Regions from separate parts of the Streptomyces sp. NPDC054841 genome, predicted to be linked through region 3. Evidence: riboswitches for the same ligand, from Rfam matches in the RefSeq annotation. Region 3 holds a riboswitch; each other region holds the start of a gene.

Region 1 (5,319 bases), on a different contig from region 3:
TCACCGCACAGATCGCGGCCGAACTGCAGCTCCGCCTCGACGGCCTCCCGCAGCATGTCGGTGACCTGCTGCTGGAGTTCGTCGTCGAAGAGCTCCGGCTCCTCCTTGCGGACCGTGTCCACGACCTCGAAGGCGAAGTTCATGTGCATCGTCTCGTCGCGGAAGACCCAGTTCGTCCCGGTCGCCAGGCCGTGCAGCAGGCCCCGGGAGCGGAACCAGTACACGTACGCGAAGGCGCCGTAGAAGAACAGCCCCTCGATGCAGGCCGCGAAGCAGATCAGGTTCAGCAGGAAGCGGCGGCGGTCGGCCTTCGTCTCCAGCCGCTCGATCTTCTCCACCCCCCCTTCCCCATCGAGGGCGGCCATCCACTTGAAGCAGAACTGGGCCTTCTCGCGGATCGAGGGGATGTTCTCGACCGCGTCGAAGGCGGCGGCGCGGTCCTCCGGATTCGGGAGGTAGGTGTCCAGCAGCGTCAGATAGAACTGGACGTGCACGGCCTCCTCGAAGAGCTGCCGCGACAGGTACAGGCGCGCCTCGGGGGAGTTGATGTGCTTGTAGAGCGTCAGCACCAGGTTGTTCGCGACGATCGAGTCGCCGGTCGCGAAGAAGGCGACCAGACGGCCGATCAGATGCTGCTCACCGGGGGAGAGCTTGGCGAGGTCGGCGACGTCGGAGTGGAGGTCGACCTCCTCCACGGTCCACGTGTTCTTGATCGCGTCCCGGTAGCGCTCGTAGAAGTCCGGGTAACGCATGGGGCGGAGAGTCAGTTCGAAGCCCGGGTCGAGAAGATTCTTCTCGGCCTTGCTGTCGTTCGCGGTGGTCATTACTGGCAGGCCTCGCAGGACTCGGGGTTCTCAAGGGAGCAGGCGATCGCGTCGGCGTCGGGGGCCGCCTGCTGTACGGGGATGGGTGCGGCGGCGGCCGCGGTGCCGGACGCGGCGCGGGCGATCCGGGTCGCCGGGCGGGAGCGCAGGTAGTACGTCGTCTTCAGGCCCTGCTTCCAGGCGTACGCGTACATCGAGGAGAGCTTGCCGATGGTCGGCGTCTCCATGAAGAGGTTCAGCGACTGCGACTGGTCCAGGAACGGCGTGCGGGCGGCGGCCATGTCGATGAGGCCGCGCTGCGGGATCTCCCACGCCGTGCGGTACAGCTCGCGCACATCCGCCGGGATCCAGTTCAGGCCCTGCACCGAGCCGCTGGAGTCGCGCAGCGCCTCACGGGTCTGCGCGTCCCACACGCCCAGCTTCTTCAGGTCGTCCACCAGGTAGGAGTTGACCTGCAGGAACTCGCCGGACAGCGTCTCGCGCTTGAAGAGGTTGGAGACCTGCGGCTCGATGCACTCGTACACGCCCGCGATCGAGGCGATGGTCGCGGTCGGCGCGATGGCGAGGAGGAGCGAGTTGCGCATCCCGGTCGCGGCGATCCGGGCGCGCAGCGCCGCCCAGCGCTCGGGCCAGTTGAGCTCCACGGCAGCGCCGTAGTGATCGGGGTGCAGAACGCCGCGCGCCGCGCGGGTCTGCTCCCAGGCGGGCAGCGGGCCGCTGCGCTCGGCGAGGTCGCAGGACGCCTCGTACGCCGCCAGCATGATCCGCTCGGCGATCCGCGTCGAAAGGGCCCGGGCCTCGGCCGAGTCGAACGGCATCCGCAGCTTGAAGAAGACGTCCTGGAGACCCATCGCGCCCAGGCCCACCGGGCGCCACTTGGCGTTGGAGCGGCCGGCCTGCTCGGTCGGGTAGAAGTTGATGTCGACGACCCGGTCGAGGAAGGTCACGGCCGTACGGACGGTCTCGTCCAGCCGCTCCCAGGCGATCTCCGCGCCGTCGGCTCCCTCTTCGACGAAGGCGCCGAGGTTGACCGAACCGAGGTTGCAGACCGCCGTCTCGCCGTCGTTCGTGACCTCGATGATCTCGGTGCACAGGTTGGAGGAGTGGACGACCGTGCCGGGCTCGGCGGTCTGGTTCGCGGTCCGGTTCGAGGCGTCCTTGAACGTCATCCAGCCGTTGCCGGTCTGGGCGAGGGTGCGCATCATGCGGCCGTAGAGGTCACGGGCCGGGATCGTCTTGCGCGCGAGCCCGGCGGCCTCCGCCTTGCGGTAGGCGGCGTCGAAGTCGTCGCCCCAGAGGTCGACCAGTTCGGGCACGTCGGCCGGTGAGAACAGCGACCACTCGGCGTCCGCGTTCACCCGGCGCATGAACTCGTCGGGGATCCAGTGCGCCAGGTTGAGGTTGTGCGTACGGCGCGCCTCCTCGCCCGTGTTGTCGCGCAGCTCCAGGAACTCCTCGATGTCCGCGTGCCAGGTCTCCAGGTAGACGCAGGCCGCGCCCTTGCGGCGGCCGCCCTGGTTCACGGCGGCGACCGAGGAGTCCAGCGTCCGCAGGAACGGCACGATGCCGTTGGAGTGGCCGTTGGTGCCGCGGATCAGCGAACCGCGGGAGCGGATGCGGGAGTAGGAGAGGCCGATGCCGCCCGCGTGCTTCGACAGCCTCGCGACCTGGTGGTAGCGGTCGTAGATGGAGTCCAGCTCGTCCAGCGGGGAGTCCAGCAGATAGCAGGACGACATCTGGGGGTGGCGCGTGCCGGAGTTGAAGAGGGTGGGGGAGGACGGCAGGTAGTCCAGCCGGCTCATCATCCCGTACAGCGAGGCGACTTCGTCGAGGGCCCGGACCGAGTCGTCCTCCGCCAGGCCGGCGGCTACGCGCAGCATGAACTGCTGCGGCGTCTCGATGACCTTGCGGGTGATCGGGTGCCGGAGGAGATAGCGGCTGTAGAGGGTGCGCAGGCCGAAGTAGCCGAAGCGGTCGTCGCCGGCGGGGTCGATGAGCGTGTCGAGGCGCCCGGCGTGGGTCTGTACGAACGCGGCTGTGCGGTCCGCGATCAGGCCCTCGCGGTGGCCGACGGCGACCGAGCCGGAGAAGGCGGCCGCCCCCTGTGAGGCCGCCTCCTCCGCGATGGTGAGGGTGAGCAGCCGGGCCGCGAGCCGTGAGTAGGCCGGGTCCTCCGAGATCAGGCCGGCGGCCGCTTCGGTGGCCAGCTCGCGCAGTTCGGCCTCGTCCGAGCCCGCGTGACGGCCCCGGAGCGCGGCGGCGGCGACGCGGCCCGGGTCGGTGTCGGGGAGATCGGCGGTGAGGTCGGTAAGGGTCCGCAGCAGCGCGGTACCTGGCCCGTCGGTGAGCTTCGTTGAAGCAGGATCGGGCGGCGCGATGGTCACGGGGTGCTCTCCCTCGCTCGGCTGGGGGCCGGCGGGGCGCAGGGGCACGGGCGCACGCGTCTGAGAGCCGGTGCGCCGCGTCCACCGGCCTGTTCCGCGAGGCCCGGACGTGTCGGCACCCGGGCCGGACGGACCGGGTGCGTTGCCGACAGGTCCTCGGACTCGTGGGTATGCAAAGGAGCGAATGCAGACCAACTCACCGTTGCGGGACAGTTCCGGATTTCCACCGGATTCCCCTGCTGCGGCAACGGAGTCGAGCATACATGTAGGGGCGGGTCGATGCTGCGCCCCCCACATGTTGTGTCGCGGTGGCGTGGCTCACCCCTCAGAGCTCAAGTGCGTACGTCAGCAGGGGATTGCGGCCGGCCGCCGGTTTCCAGTCCCGCTCCGGGGTTCGTACGAAGCCCAGACGCTCATAGATGCGGTGGGCGCCACGCATCCGCTGCTGGGTCGACAGCACCAGCCGGCGGCACCCCTCGAGGGCCCGGGCCCGCTCGATGCACGCTTTGACGAGAGCCTCGCCCACACCACGCCCCCGGGCCTCGGCGGCGACGGCCAGCATCCGGAACTCGGCCTCGCCGTCCCCCGCGACATCGGCGTACGGCCTCCCGCCCGCCGTGAACGCCACGCCGCCGAGCGGGCGCCCCGAGCCGTCGACGGCGACCAGCACCTCGGACTGCGCGGCGCGTCCGGACACATCCCGCAGCACGGCGAGATAAGGATCCTGCTCCCCTAAGTCCAGCAGGCCGTCCCCGAGATACGCCTGTGCGGTGAGTTCGCCGAGGACGTCGTGCTCCTGCGGCTCCAGCGGTCTGATGATCACATCCATCCCGGCAGTCTGCCGCAGGCGGGCCAGGTGATTCCGCTTCCGCAGGTCACGGGTTTCCAGGGGCCGCCGGTGGTGCGGGGCCGGGGCGGAGGCCGCGCAGCGTCACCGGAACCGTGATCACGATTACCTTGAGTTCCCCGGAGCTTCCCATTCATTTTCCCTCCGTTCGGCCTTCACCTCGCCTTGCATACAGGCCCTACACAACCCGCGAGCGTCAGGTGCGCTCGGGGAGGGCTTTTCCGCCACACGTGCAGAGCACATGGACGGACGACGAGAGGGGGTGGTTTCGACGGTTCGGCCACGGTTCTTGTACGTGATGCGCGTATCGCCGCAGAGACCTGAGGAGGAGAAGCCGGTCGGGTGGCGGCTGATCGGGGCGAACAACCGCGAACTGGGACGCAGCGCCGAAGCGTTCGCCGGCCCGGAGGAATGCGCTGCCGCGATGATCGAACTGCGTGAGAAGGTCGCCGAGGCCCGTGTGCTGCTCTCCATGCCGGACACGGCGGGCAGCTGGACATGGCGCCTCGAGCTCGACGGGCGGGCCGTCGCGGTCGCGGGCAGGCCCTATCTGCGCCAGCGCGAGTGCCAGTACAACCTCAGCCAGTTCCTGGCGGCCGTTCCCGTGGCCCGGCTGGCCGAGGGGATGCCCAGCAGGCCCCGGCTGCGCGGAGTGCCGTTGCGCGGCGCCGCGGAACCGGCGTCCACATGTGCGGAGCAGGACGACGACGGCCACGGCTTCGCGTCCAACGCCCTTGCGCGCGCCGCCATCAGGGCCGGGGCGGGTGCCCGATGACGGTCGTCATGCCGGGGCTCACCGGCCCGTCCGAGCCCGCACCGGACCCCGCGGACGCGGCGGACACGCCCCGCGCCCTGCGCGGCGGGGGAGAGCTCGGGGACCGGCTGTTCCGGGGAGGTGCCCGCGGCAGCGGTGCCGTCGTGCTGGCCATCATGCTGCTGGTCGGCGTCTTCCTCACCTACCGCGCCAACCAGGCGCTCGGCGTCGCCGGATTCTCCCGTCTCCGTCAGCCCGGCGGCGCGCTCTCCGGCGGCCAGCAGCAGCGTCTGTGCATCGCGCGCTCCCTGGCCGTACGCCCCAAGGTGCTGCTGATGGACGAGCCCTGCTCGGCCCTGGACCCCACCTCCACGCGCCGTATCGAGGAGACCATCAGGGAACTGGCCCACGAGGTGACGATCGTGATCGTCACCCACAACATGCAGCAGGCGGCCCGCGTTTCCGACCAGTGCGCCTTCTTTCTCGCGGAGCAGGGCACCCCGGGCGCGA
Region 2 (5,444 bases), on a different contig from region 3:
ATGGCAGTACCCGTTCGGCGCACTGCTGCGCGCGGGTGCGACCCTCGCCGCGGGCAGCGACTGGCCGGTCAGCAGCCCGGACCCGATCGAGGGCATCCACGTCGCGGTCAACCGCGTCCTGCCGGGGGAGCGGAGCCCGGTGTTCCTGCCCGACGAACGGATCGACCTGACCACCGCGCTCACGGCGTACACCGCGGGCTCGGCGTACGTGAACCACCTCGACGACACCGGCAGCGTCCGGACCGGAGCCCTCGCCGACCTGATCGTCCTGGACCGGGACCCGTGCGCGGGGCCGCCCGAGGCCATCGCGGAGGCCAAGGTCGCGCTGACCTACGTCGGGGGAGAGCGCGTGTACGCCACCCCCGACGCCTAGACTGGACGAGTAAGTCCTATCTCCGCCGAGCGGCAGGGGGTGGAACGCATGGAGGTGACGAAGTCCCCGTCCGAGCACGTTCCATCCCCTGCACCGAGGAGACGCATGAACGCCGGCCCGTCGGGGCGCACCCGCCGCACGAAGAAGACCGCCGCCCGGCGCCCCGCCGGGCAGTACGTGTTCTTCGAGGCCGGCCCCGCGGGCCGGCGGCTGTTCGTGGAGGAGCGGACCGGGCTGCCGATCACCGCGGAGGTCGCCGCGCTCCTGGCGCGGCTCGACGAGCGCGACCCGGAGCGGGCCCCCGCACGGTTGCCGGCGGGCAGGCCGCGATGACGGACACCGTCGCGGGCTTCGTGACCCTCCCCGCCGACAGTCCGAGGACCCTGGCGGCCCGGGTCCTCGTCGAGGTCCGGGACGTCTCCTTTGCCGATGGTCCTTCCACGGTGGTCGGCGCACAGGTCCAGACGGACGTCGAGCTGACTCCGGGGGGCCGCGTGCCCTTCACCGTCAGGGTGCCGGACCTCGACCCCGGCGCCTCCTACGGACTGCGGGTCCACATCGACCTCTCCGGCACCGGAGCCCTGTCCCAGGGGGACCTGATCAGCACTCAGGCCACCCCCGTCCCGCCGGAGTCGGCCGATGGGCTGATCGCTCCCGTCACCGTCGTATGACCGTGCCGCTGCCGCCCGGACACGGTCCGTATCCGTCCCCACGAGTTGTCCCGGCCGCGTTGACCGGAACTGCGCAGAAAGCGTTTCATTGCAGGTGAACGGCCGATTTCACGCTTCCGAAGGAGGCGGCCCGCCATGACCACCCACCCCAGCATCGAGCAGCACCCCGACCTGGCCGAGATGCGCGCACGTTTCGAACGGGCGACCTCGACGCCTCGCGCGCAGGCGATAGAGACACTGGCCCTCCTCACGGGCCTGTACCTGGCGGCCTCTCCGTGGATCGCCGGGTTCAACGGCCTCACCACGCTGGCCGTGTGCAACCTGATCACCGGTGTCGCCTATGCCCTGTGCATGGGCGGGTTCGGCTCGGCCTACGAGCGGACCCACTCCCAGGCCTGGTGCGCCATAGCCATCGGAGCCTGGACGATCATCTCCCCCTGGGTCGTCGCCGGTAACGTCGCGACGACCCGCAGCATCGTCAGCAACGTCATCGTCGGCGTCGTGGCGCTGCTGCTCGGTCTGGCCATGGCGGCCGTGGCCGAGCGCCGCGTCGGCGGCCTCCGCCGCTCTCGGGCCTCCGCGCGCGGCGGCCCGGACATCGGCCCCATACGCTGAGCGCGTCCCGCCTCAGGGAAGGCCCCGCCCCCGGAAAGCTCCCGCACGTGCCGACCGGGTCGGGGCCTTCCCGTACGACGGCCGGTTCTCCCGCTCAGCCGTCCCCGAACTCGCCGTACGGCGGCCGCAGTCGGCAGCCGCGTACGGGGCTGTCCCACCAGCCGGACAGTGGCCGACGGTTCCCGTGGGCGACCACGGTGCGTGAGCTATGTTGAACCCAAGTGGGACGCGAAGGAGGCACACCGTGCCATCAGGGCAGCATGCGCGCGCGCAGGCGTCTGCTATCACGCCGGGAAGGCAGTCTCCCGATGCGGAGCCGACGCCTGTGGAGAGGGTCCGCGCTCTGTTCGGCGGGCACCGGCTGTCTCCCGCGCAGCGGCGGATCGCGCAGTACATCATCGACCACCTCACCGAGGCCGCCTTCTTGTCGATCACGGATCTCGCGGACCGGGTGGGGGTGAGTCAGCCGTCGGTGACGCGCTTCGCCTCGTCGGTGGGGTTCAGCGGGTTCCCGGCGCTGCGGGAGGCGCTGCAGCCCATCGCGCTGAGCGCGGTCGCCGGCTCGGTGGACACGGGGGAGGACCGCCGCAACGAACTGCAGGCGGCCGTCGACGCCGAGATCGGCAATCTGGAGGGCCTGCGCCGTGTGTTCGCCGACACGGGCAAGGTGCTCGACATCGGCCGGGAGCTCGCCCGGTCGGTCCCGCTGACGATTCTCGGCCTGCGGATCTCCTCTTCGCTCGCGGAGTACTTCGCGTACGGGGCGAGGCGGATCCATCCGGACGTGCGTCTGGTCTCGCGCGGGGGGAGCGTGGCCTACGACGCGCTGCTGCAGTCCCGGGAGGCGGGCGGCACATGGGTGCTGGCGTTCGCGATGCCGCGGCACGCCAAGGAGACACTGGCGGCGATGCGGGCCGCAAGCAGTGCGGGCCTGCGCACCGCACTGATCACGGACCTGACGATGGGGCCGCTGGTCGACGAGGCCGACGTGGCGTTCACGGCCGCCACCGGATCGCGTCTGGTCTTCGACTCGTACGCGGCGCCGGGGGTGCTGTCGGCGGCCATCCTCCAGGCCATGGCCGATGCCGATCCCGAGCGTACGCAGATGCGTCTTGAGCAGTACGAGCAGGCCGCTGAGCAGCACGATTTCTTCCTGGAGTACTGACGCGGGCGGGGCCGGGCGACGGTCTTGCAGGGGGGACTTTCACACCCAGAGGTGCATGAATTTTTTCATGCCCTTGCGTACTTGGCAGTAAATATATTTACTTCAGGTGGCACTGCGGACGACACTCCTCCTCGTCGGCCCCACGGTGTTCTGTTAGGGCAGCCTCTCCCCTTGGCTGCCCCCCGGCGGCCCCGGTCAACCCCTGGGCCGGGGCCGCCGGCAAGACGGCCGGTCTGCTGCATGCAGGCCGCCCGCACCCGCACATTCCTTCCGGAATGTGAACAGTGGTGTCCGCGAACCCACGTACCCCCTACGCTGACCGTGCAGCTGGTACGCCCTGTCAGTTGGACAGGAGTGTCGTAAGAGGGAACCCGGTGGGAATCCGGGACTGCCCCGCAGCGGTGAGCGGGAACGACCGCCGTCATACGCACTGGGCCCGGCCGGGTCTGGGAAGCGACGGCCAGTAGGTGTCCGCCGGGAAACCGGCGACGTGCCCGCGAGTCCGAAGACCTGCCCGTTGCCCGCACGCGACGTACGCGTGCGGAGATCCCGGTGACCTCGAGGGCGGGTCGGCGCACACACCAGGCGGACACGGGCAACATCCGGCCGCCCGGTCGCCGTTCCTTCGCGCCCTCGATCCGTTCCCGGGGTCGTATCGGAGACACGCTCGCGAAGGAGAGTTCCGTGACCAGCAAGTCCGCAGCCACGGGAGCACGGGCCACCGTGTACGGCTACCCCCGGCAGGGCCGGAACCGGGAACTGAAGAAGGCGATCGAGGGCTACTGGAAGGGCCGCGTCACCGCGGACGCCCTCCGGGACACCGCCGCCGGCCTGCGCCGCACCCACTGGCGGCAGCTCGCGGAGGCCGGTGTCCATGAGGTGCCGACCGGTGACTTCTCGTACTACGACCACGTCCTGGACACCAGCGTGATGGTCGGCGCGATCCCCGCCCGCCACCGTGCCGCCGTCGAGGCAGACGCCCTGGACGGCTATTTCGCGATGGCACGCGGCACCCAGGACGTGGCGCCGCTGGAGATGACCAAGTGGTTCGACACCAACTACCACTACCTGGTCCCCGAGCTCGGACCCGGCACCGTCTTCTCCGCCGATCCGGCCAGGCAGGTCGCCGAACTCGAGGAGGCGCTCGCACTCGGCCACCGCGCGCGCCCCGTGCTCGTCGGCCCGGTCACGTATCTGCTGCTGGCCAAGCCCGCTCCTGGTGTCGACGACGGCTTCGAGCCGCTGACGCTGCTGGACCGGCTGCTGCCGGTGTACGCCGAGGTACTCGCCGAACTGCGGGCCGCCGGGGCCGAGTGGGTGCAGCTGGACGAGCCCGCCCTCGTACAGGACCGCACGCCCGCCGAGCTGAACGCCGCCGCCCGCGCCTACCGCGGCCTCGGCGGCCTCAGCGACCGGCCCAGGCTGCTGGTCGCCTCCTACTTCGACCGGCTCGGCGAAGCGCTGCCGGTCCTGGCCAAGGCTCCCGTCGACGGTCTCGCCCTCGATTTCACCGGCCCGGCCGCCGCGAACCTCGACGAACTCGCCGCGGCCGGCGGGCTGCCCGGCAAGCGCCTGGTCGCCGGCGTCGTCGACGGCCGCAACGTATGGATCAACGACCTCTCGGCGTCGCTCGCCACCCTCGGCACCCTGCTCGGTCTCGCCGACCGGGTCGATGTGTCCGCCTCCTGCTCGCTTCTGCATGTCCCGCTGGACAGCACCGTCGAGCACGACATCGATCCACAGATCGCCCGCTGGCTCGCCTTCGCCCGCCAGAAGACCGCCGAGATCGTCACCCTGGCCCGCGGCCTCGCGCAGGGCACGGACACGATCGCGGCGGAGCTGGCCGCGAACCGGGCCGATCTGGCCTCCCGTGCGGGTTCGGCGATCACCCGTGACCCGGCGGTGCGCGCCCGGGCGGCAGCTGTCACCGACGCGGACGGCCGCCGCGCGCAGCCGTACCCGGAGCGGGCCGCCGCCCAGCGCGCCCACCTCGCGCTGCCGTTGCTGCCGACGACCACCATCGGATCGTTCCCGCAGACCGGCGAACTGCGCACCGCCCGTGCCGATCTGCGCGCCGGGCGTATCGACACCGCCGGCTACGAGGAGCGCATCGAGGCCGAGATCCGCGAGGTCATCTCCTTCCAGGAGGAGGCCGGAATCGACGTCCTGGTGCACGGTGAGCCCGAACGCAACGACATGGTGCAGTACTTCGCCGAGCGGCTCACGGGATATCTCGCCACCCGGCACGGCTGGGTCCAGTCGTACGGCACCCGCTGCGTCCGCCCGCCGATCCTCGCCGGCGACATCTCCCGCCCCGGACCGATGACCCTGCGCTGGACCCGCTTCGCGCAGTCGCTCACCGACCGACCGGTCAAGGGCATGCTCACCGGCCCGGTCACCATGCTCGCCTGGTCCTTCGTCCGCGACGACCAGCCGCTCGGGGACACCGCACGCCAGGTCGCTCTCGCCCTGCGGGACGAGGTCGACGACCTCGAGGCGGCGGGAACCTCCGTCATCCAGGTCGACGAACCCGCCCTGCGCGAAACGCTGCCGCTGCGCGCCGCGGACCGGGCTCGCTACCTCACCTGGGCGACGGAGGCGTTCCGCCTCACCACCAGCG
Region 3 (5,444 bases):
CGGGACGGCACGGCCTTGGGGTCGACCGAGTAGAAGTTACGGCCGGTCGGCAGGACGTTGACGAGGCCGCGCAGCGGCGAACCGGAAGGTCCTGCCGGGACGAAGCCGCCGTTCAGCGCGTGGACGGCGTGGTCGAGCTCGTCGGTGGTGGCGGCGAGGCGCGGGACGACCTGGCGGGCGGCGAAGTCGAGGATGTCGGCGACGGCCTGTCCGTATCCCTCCGCCACGGAGGCGACGGCGGCCGGGTTCCATTCGGCCGCCTCCATCGCCTCGACCAGCGCGCGGGCCGCGGCCTCCGCCTCGTCGGCGGTGGTGCGGGTGGCGGCGGACTCGTCGAGGCCGAGGGCTTCACGCAGGCCGGGCAGGGCGGTCGTACCGCCCCAGATCTGCCGGGCGCGGAGGATGGACAGGACGAGATTGACGCGCTCGGGTCCGGTCGGCGCACCGCCGAGCACATGCAGACCGTCGCGGATCTGGGCGTCCTTGACCTCGCAGAGCCAGCCGTCGACATGGAGCAGGAAGTCGTCGAAGCCGTCGTCGTCGGGCCGGTCGTCCAGCCCCAGGTCGTGGTCGAGCTTCGCGGCCTGGATCAGGGTCCAGATCTGGGCGCGGATGGCCGGGAGCTTCGCCGGGTCCATCGAGGAGATCTGCGCGTACTCGTCGAGCAGCTGCTCCAGGCGCGCGATGTCGCCGTACGAGTCGGCGCGGGCCATCGGCGGGACGAGATGGTCGATGAGGGTGGCGTGCACGCGGCGCTTGGCCTGGGTGCCCTCACCCGGGTCGTTGACCAGGAACGGGTAGATGAGCGGCAGGTCGCCGAGCGCCGCGTCGGGGGCGCAGGCGGCGGACAGGCCCGCGTTCTTGCCGGGCAGCCACTCCAGGTTGCCGTGCTTGCCGAGGTGGATCATCGCGTCGGCGCCGAAACCTCCGTCGTCCGCGGAGGCCGCGATCCAGCGGTAGGCGGCGAGGTAGTGGTGCGAGGGCGGCAGATCGGGGTCGTGGTAGATCGCGATCGGGTTCTCGCCGAAGCCGCGCGGCGGCTGGATGACGACGAGGAGATTGCCGCGGCGCAGGGCGGCCAGCACGATGTCGCCCTCGGGATTGCGGGAGCGGTCCAGGAACATCTCGCCGGGCGCCGGGCCCCAGTGCTCCTCGACGTGCTCGCGCAGTTCCTGCGGCAGGGTCGCGTACCAGCGCTTGTAGTCGGCGGCCGGGATACGGACCGGATTGCGGGCGAGCTGCTCCTCGGTGAGCCAGTCCTGGTCGTGGCCGCCCGCCTCGATGAGCGCGTAGATCAGCTCGTCGCCGTCGCCGGACGCGAGGCCGGGGATCTCCTCCGTACCGAAGTCGTAGCCCTCCGCCTGGAGCCGGCGCAGCAGCGAGACCGCGGAGGCGGGGGTGTCGAGGCCGACGGCGTTGCCGATGCGGGAGTGCTTCGTCGGGTACGCGGACAGGACGAGGGCGAGCCGCTTCTCGGCGTTCGGGATGTGGCGCAGACGGGCGTGGCGTACGGCGATCCCGGCGACGCGGGCGGCGCGCTCGGGGTCGGGGACATAGGCCGGGAGGCCGTCCTCGTCGATCTCCTTGAAGGAGAACGGGACGGTGATGAGTCGGCCGTCGAACTCCGGGACCGCGACCTGGCTGGCGGCGTCCAACGGGGACAGGCCCTCGTCGTTCTCCTCCCAGCTGCTGCGCGACCCGGTCAGGCACAGCGCCTGCAGGACGGGCACGTCGAGCGCGGCGAGCGCGCCCGCGTCCCAGGACTCGTCGTCGCCACCGGCCTGTGCCTCGGCGGGCCTGGTGCCGCCGGCGGCGAGGACGGTCGTGACGATGGCGTCGGCGCCGCGGAGCTGTTCGAGGAGCTCCGGCTCGGGGGCGCGCAGCGATGCCACGTAGAGCGGGAGCGCCCGGCCGCCCGCGTCCTCGACGGCGTCGCAGAGGGCACCGACGAAGGCGGTGTTCCCGCTCATGTGGTGGGCCCGGTAGTAGAGCACGGCGATGGTGGGGCCGGTGGGGCCGCTGGTGCTCTTCGCCTCGCGGTCCAGGGGGCCCCAGGTGGGCGCCGGGGCCGGGGGCTCGAAGCCATGACCGGTGAGCAGGACCGTGTCCGACAGGAAACGGGCGAGCTGCTCCAGATTGTCCGGACCGCCGTGGGCGAGGTAGGCGTGCGCCTCGGCGGCGATCCCGATCGGGACGGTGGAGGCCTCCATCAGCTGGGCGTCGGGGGCCTGTTCGCCGGTGAGGACGACCACGGGCCGGTCCTGGGCCAGCAGCTGGTCCAGACCCTCCTGCCAGGCGCGGATACCGCCGAGGAGCCGTACGACGACGAGGTCGGTGCCGTCGAGGAGCGCCGGCAGCTCGTCGAGCGGGAGCCGGGAGGGATTGGCGAAGCGGTACGCCACCGGGCCGTCGTTGCCGTCGGCCGCGCGGGCGCTGAGCAGGTCGGTGTCAGAGGTCGACAGCAGCAGGATCGTCGCGTGCGTCATCGCGTGCGCAGGCCTTCCTCGGGGTGTCCGCGCCCCGGGTGGTCGTAGGACGGCGGGAGTTCCTGACTTGCCGGGTCCCGAGGGCCCGGCTCACAGTGGCGGGACCGCGCCGGATTCTCACCGGGCTTCCTCCCTAGGGCCCTGGGACCCCGTGCCGTTCTGCATAGTAGAGGCTGGCCCTTGCCGGCAGGGCGGCCACCTGGAATGACGTGGGTATGCTCGCCGCCATGCCGCCCACACCGCCAACACCCCCGGACCGGGACGAACCCCGCATTCGGGACCGGGGAGACGCATGCCCGGGCGCGCTGCGGCTCCACGCGGCGGACGACGGGCAGCTGGCCCGACTCCGGTTGCCCGCAGGCATCTTGACGGCACGTCAGGTCAAAGCCCTGGCCGATGCGGCGGAGCGGCTCGGCGACGGGGCGCTGAGCATCACCTCCCGAGGGAACGCGGAGCTGCGCGGCCTCGGCGAGGGGTGCGGTGCGCGGCTCGCGGGAGTGCTCCGGGAGGCCGGACTGTTGCCCTCGGACACGCACGAGCGGGTACGCAACGTGCTGGCCTCACCGCTCGCCGGACTCGACGGACTCGGGTACGGCGACGTCCAGTTGTGGGCGCGCGAACTGGACGCACTGCTGTGCGCGAGCGACTGGGCTGCCGGGCTGTCCGGGCGATTCCTGTTCGCCCTGGACGACGGGCGCGGGGATGTGGCGGGCCTCGGTGCGGATGTGACCTTGCTCGCAGAGCCGGGCGGCTCGGCGCTCGTACGCGTCGGGGGCCAGGCGTTTCGCGTCCGCGCTGCCGATGCCCCGCGCGCGGCCCTCGCCGCCGCGGAAGCCTTCCTCGCGGCGGCTGTCGCGGCAGGCACGGGGGCGTGGCGGGTGCGGGAGCTGCCCGGTGGGCAGGACATTGCCGTGGGGGCGTATCTGGAACGGGCGGGCGTTGCTGCGGAACCGTTCCCGGCCCCGCCCCTTCCCGGCTGTGTCGATGTGCGGCTCCGCCGCGTGGGGAGCAAGCCCCCGGACCCTCGTACGGCCTTCGGCCGTGAGGCGGAACCCCTGCCCGGGCTCGTGGAGAGTCCCCGCGGCTGGGCCCTCTCCGTCGCCGCCCCGCTCGGACGGCTCACCGTCGCACAGCTCCGCGCGCTGCTCCCCGCGCCCGCGGACGAAGTACGGCTCACGCCGTGGCGCGGAGTCGTCGTGCCCGGATTCGCCGACCGCGCGGCGGCCGAGGCGCGGCTCGCGCAGCTCGGCGAGGCCGGGCTGATCACCGGCGCCGACTCCCCCTGGTACGGCGTCGGCGCCTGCACCGGCCGGCCCGGATGCGCCAAGTCGCTGGCCGACGTACGGACCGACGCGACCCCCGGCCGGGGCGGCCTGCCCGTGTACTGGTCCGGCTGCGAGCGCCGGTGCGGACATCCGCACGGGGAGTACGTGGACGTCCTGGCCACGGCGGACGGCACGTACCGGGTGACCGTGCAGGGCGCCGATGTACCAGTCGACGGGCCGACCGGCGTACCGACAGACCAGGGACTGGCCGACGCCGTTGCGGCGGCCCGGACCGCGACTGTTCCCACGACCGTCACGAAGACCGTCACGAAGACCGTCCCCACGACCGTCACGAGATGAGCGAGAGCACAGTGTTCGACTACGAGAAGGACGGCGCGGAGATCTACCGCCAGTCCTTTGCCACGATCCGCGCCGAGGCCGATCTCGCCGCGCTGCCCGCCGACGTCAGCCAGGTCGCGGTGCGGATGATCCACGCCTGCGGCATGACCGACCTCGTCCGCGATCTCGCCTACTCGCCCGGCGTGGTGGCCCGCGCACGCGCGGCCCTGCGCGCCGGCGCGCCCATCCTCTGCGACGCCCAGATGGTCGCCAGCGGTGTCACCCGCAAGCGGCTGCCCGCGGACAACGACGTGATATGCACCCTCTCCGACCCGTCCGTGCCCGCGCTCGCCGCCGAACTCGGTACGACGCGCAGCGCGGCCGCGCTGGAGCTGTGGCGCGACCGCCTCGACGGCGCGGTCGTCGCCGTCGGCAACGCGCCCACCGCGCTCTTCCGGCTCCTGGAGATGATCGAGGAGGGCGCGCCCCGCCCGGCCGCCGTCATCGGCGTGCCGGTCGGTTTCATCGGCGCGGCCGAGTCCAAGGACGCGCTCGCCGTGCACGGTTCGGGCCTGGAGCACCTGGTGGTGCGCGGGCGGCGCGGCGGCAGCGCCATGGCCGCGGCAGCGATCAACGCGATAGCGAGTGAGGCGGAGTGAGCGACGTGACCGGGAAGCTCTACGGCGTCGGGCTGGGGCCCGGCGATCCGTCGTTGATGACCCTGCGCGCGGTGGAGGTCATCGCCGAGGCGGACGTCGTGGCGTACCACAGCGCCCGGCACGGCCGTTCCATCGCGCGCTCGATCGTGGCGAAGCACCTGCGCTCCGACCACATCGAAGAGCGGCTGATGTACCCGATCACGGTCGAGACCACCGATCACCCCGGCGGCTACCGCGGCGCGCTCAACGACTTCTACGAGGAGGCCGCGGAGCGGCTCGCGGCGCATCTCGACGCGGGGCGGACCGTGGCCGTGCTCGCGGAGGGCGACCCGCTCTTCTACGGCTCTTACCAGCACATGCACAAGCGGCTGGCCCACCGGTACCCGACCGAGGTGATCCCCGGGGTCACGTCGGTCAGCGCGGCCGCGGCGCGGCTCGGACAGCCGCTCGTGGAGGCCGAGGAGGTGCTGACGATCATCCCCGGCACACTGCCCGAGGAGGAGCTGACGGCCCGTCTCGCCTCGACCGACTCCGCGGTGGTGATGAAGCTGGGGCGGACCTTCCCGGCGGTGCGCCGTGCGCTGGAGCGCGCGGGGCGGCTGGACGACGCGCGGTACGTGGAGCGGGCGACGATGCCGGGCGAGCGTACGGAGCCGCTGGCCGAGGTGGATCCGGAGTCCGTGCCGTACTTCTCG

Evidence for each region. Region 3 has a riboswitch for cobalamin ahead of cobN (cobaltochelatase subunit CobN). Riboswitches for the same ligand answer to the same signal wherever they lie in the genome.
Region 1: it holds a riboswitch for cobalamin, as region 3 does, so the genes downstream of both, ACWGI8_RS37925 (ribonucleoside-diphosphate reductase subunit alpha) here and cobN (cobaltochelatase subunit CobN) in region 3, are expected to answer to the same signal.
Region 2: it holds a riboswitch for cobalamin, as region 3 does, so the genes downstream of both, metE (5-methyltetrahydropteroyltriglutamate--homocysteine S-methyltransferase) here and cobN (cobaltochelatase subunit CobN) in region 3, are expected to answer to the same signal.

What each region holds. Positions count from the first base shown of each region.
Region 1 covers NZ_JBSGZO010000507.1:193-5,511, reverse strand. Annotated here, with positions in the region: gene ACWGI8_RS37930 (ribonucleotide-diphosphate reductase subunit beta) at 1-824, opposite strand, end outside; gene ACWGI8_RS37925 (ribonucleoside-diphosphate reductase subunit alpha) at 824-3,208, opposite strand; cobalamin riboswitch at 3,339-3,481, opposite strand; gene ACWGI8_RS37920 (GNAT family N-acetyltransferase) at 3,534-4,037, opposite strand; gene ACWGI8_RS37915 (hypothetical protein) at 4,351-4,830, shown strand; partial or broken gene ACWGI8_RS37910 (phosphate ABC transporter ATP-binding protein) at 5,052-5,319, shown strand, end outside.
Region 2 covers NZ_JBSGZO010000436.1:581-6,024, reverse strand. Annotated here, with positions in the region: partial or broken gene ACWGI8_RS35800 (amidohydrolase) at 1-373, shown strand, start outside; gene ACWGI8_RS35795 (hypothetical protein) at 479-706, shown strand; gene ACWGI8_RS35790 (YbaY family lipoprotein) at 703-1,044, shown strand; gene ACWGI8_RS35785 (SPW repeat protein) at 1,180-1,659, shown strand; gene ACWGI8_RS35780 (MurR/RpiR family transcriptional regulator) at 1,904-2,824, shown strand; cobalamin riboswitch at 3,136-3,356, shown strand; gene metE (5-methyltetrahydropteroyltriglutamate--homocysteine S-methyltransferase) at 3,509-5,444, shown strand, end outside.
Region 3 covers NZ_JBSGZO010000123.1:4,138-9,581, forward strand. Annotated here, with positions in the region: gene cobN (cobaltochelatase subunit CobN) at 1-2,486, opposite strand, end outside; cobalamin riboswitch at 2,524-2,657, opposite strand; gene ACWGI8_RS18400 (cobalamin biosynthesis protein CobG) at 2,702-4,111, shown strand; gene ACWGI8_RS18405 (precorrin-8X methylmutase) at 4,108-4,749, shown strand; gene ACWGI8_RS18410 (precorrin-2 C(20)-methyltransferase) at 4,755-5,444, shown strand, end outside.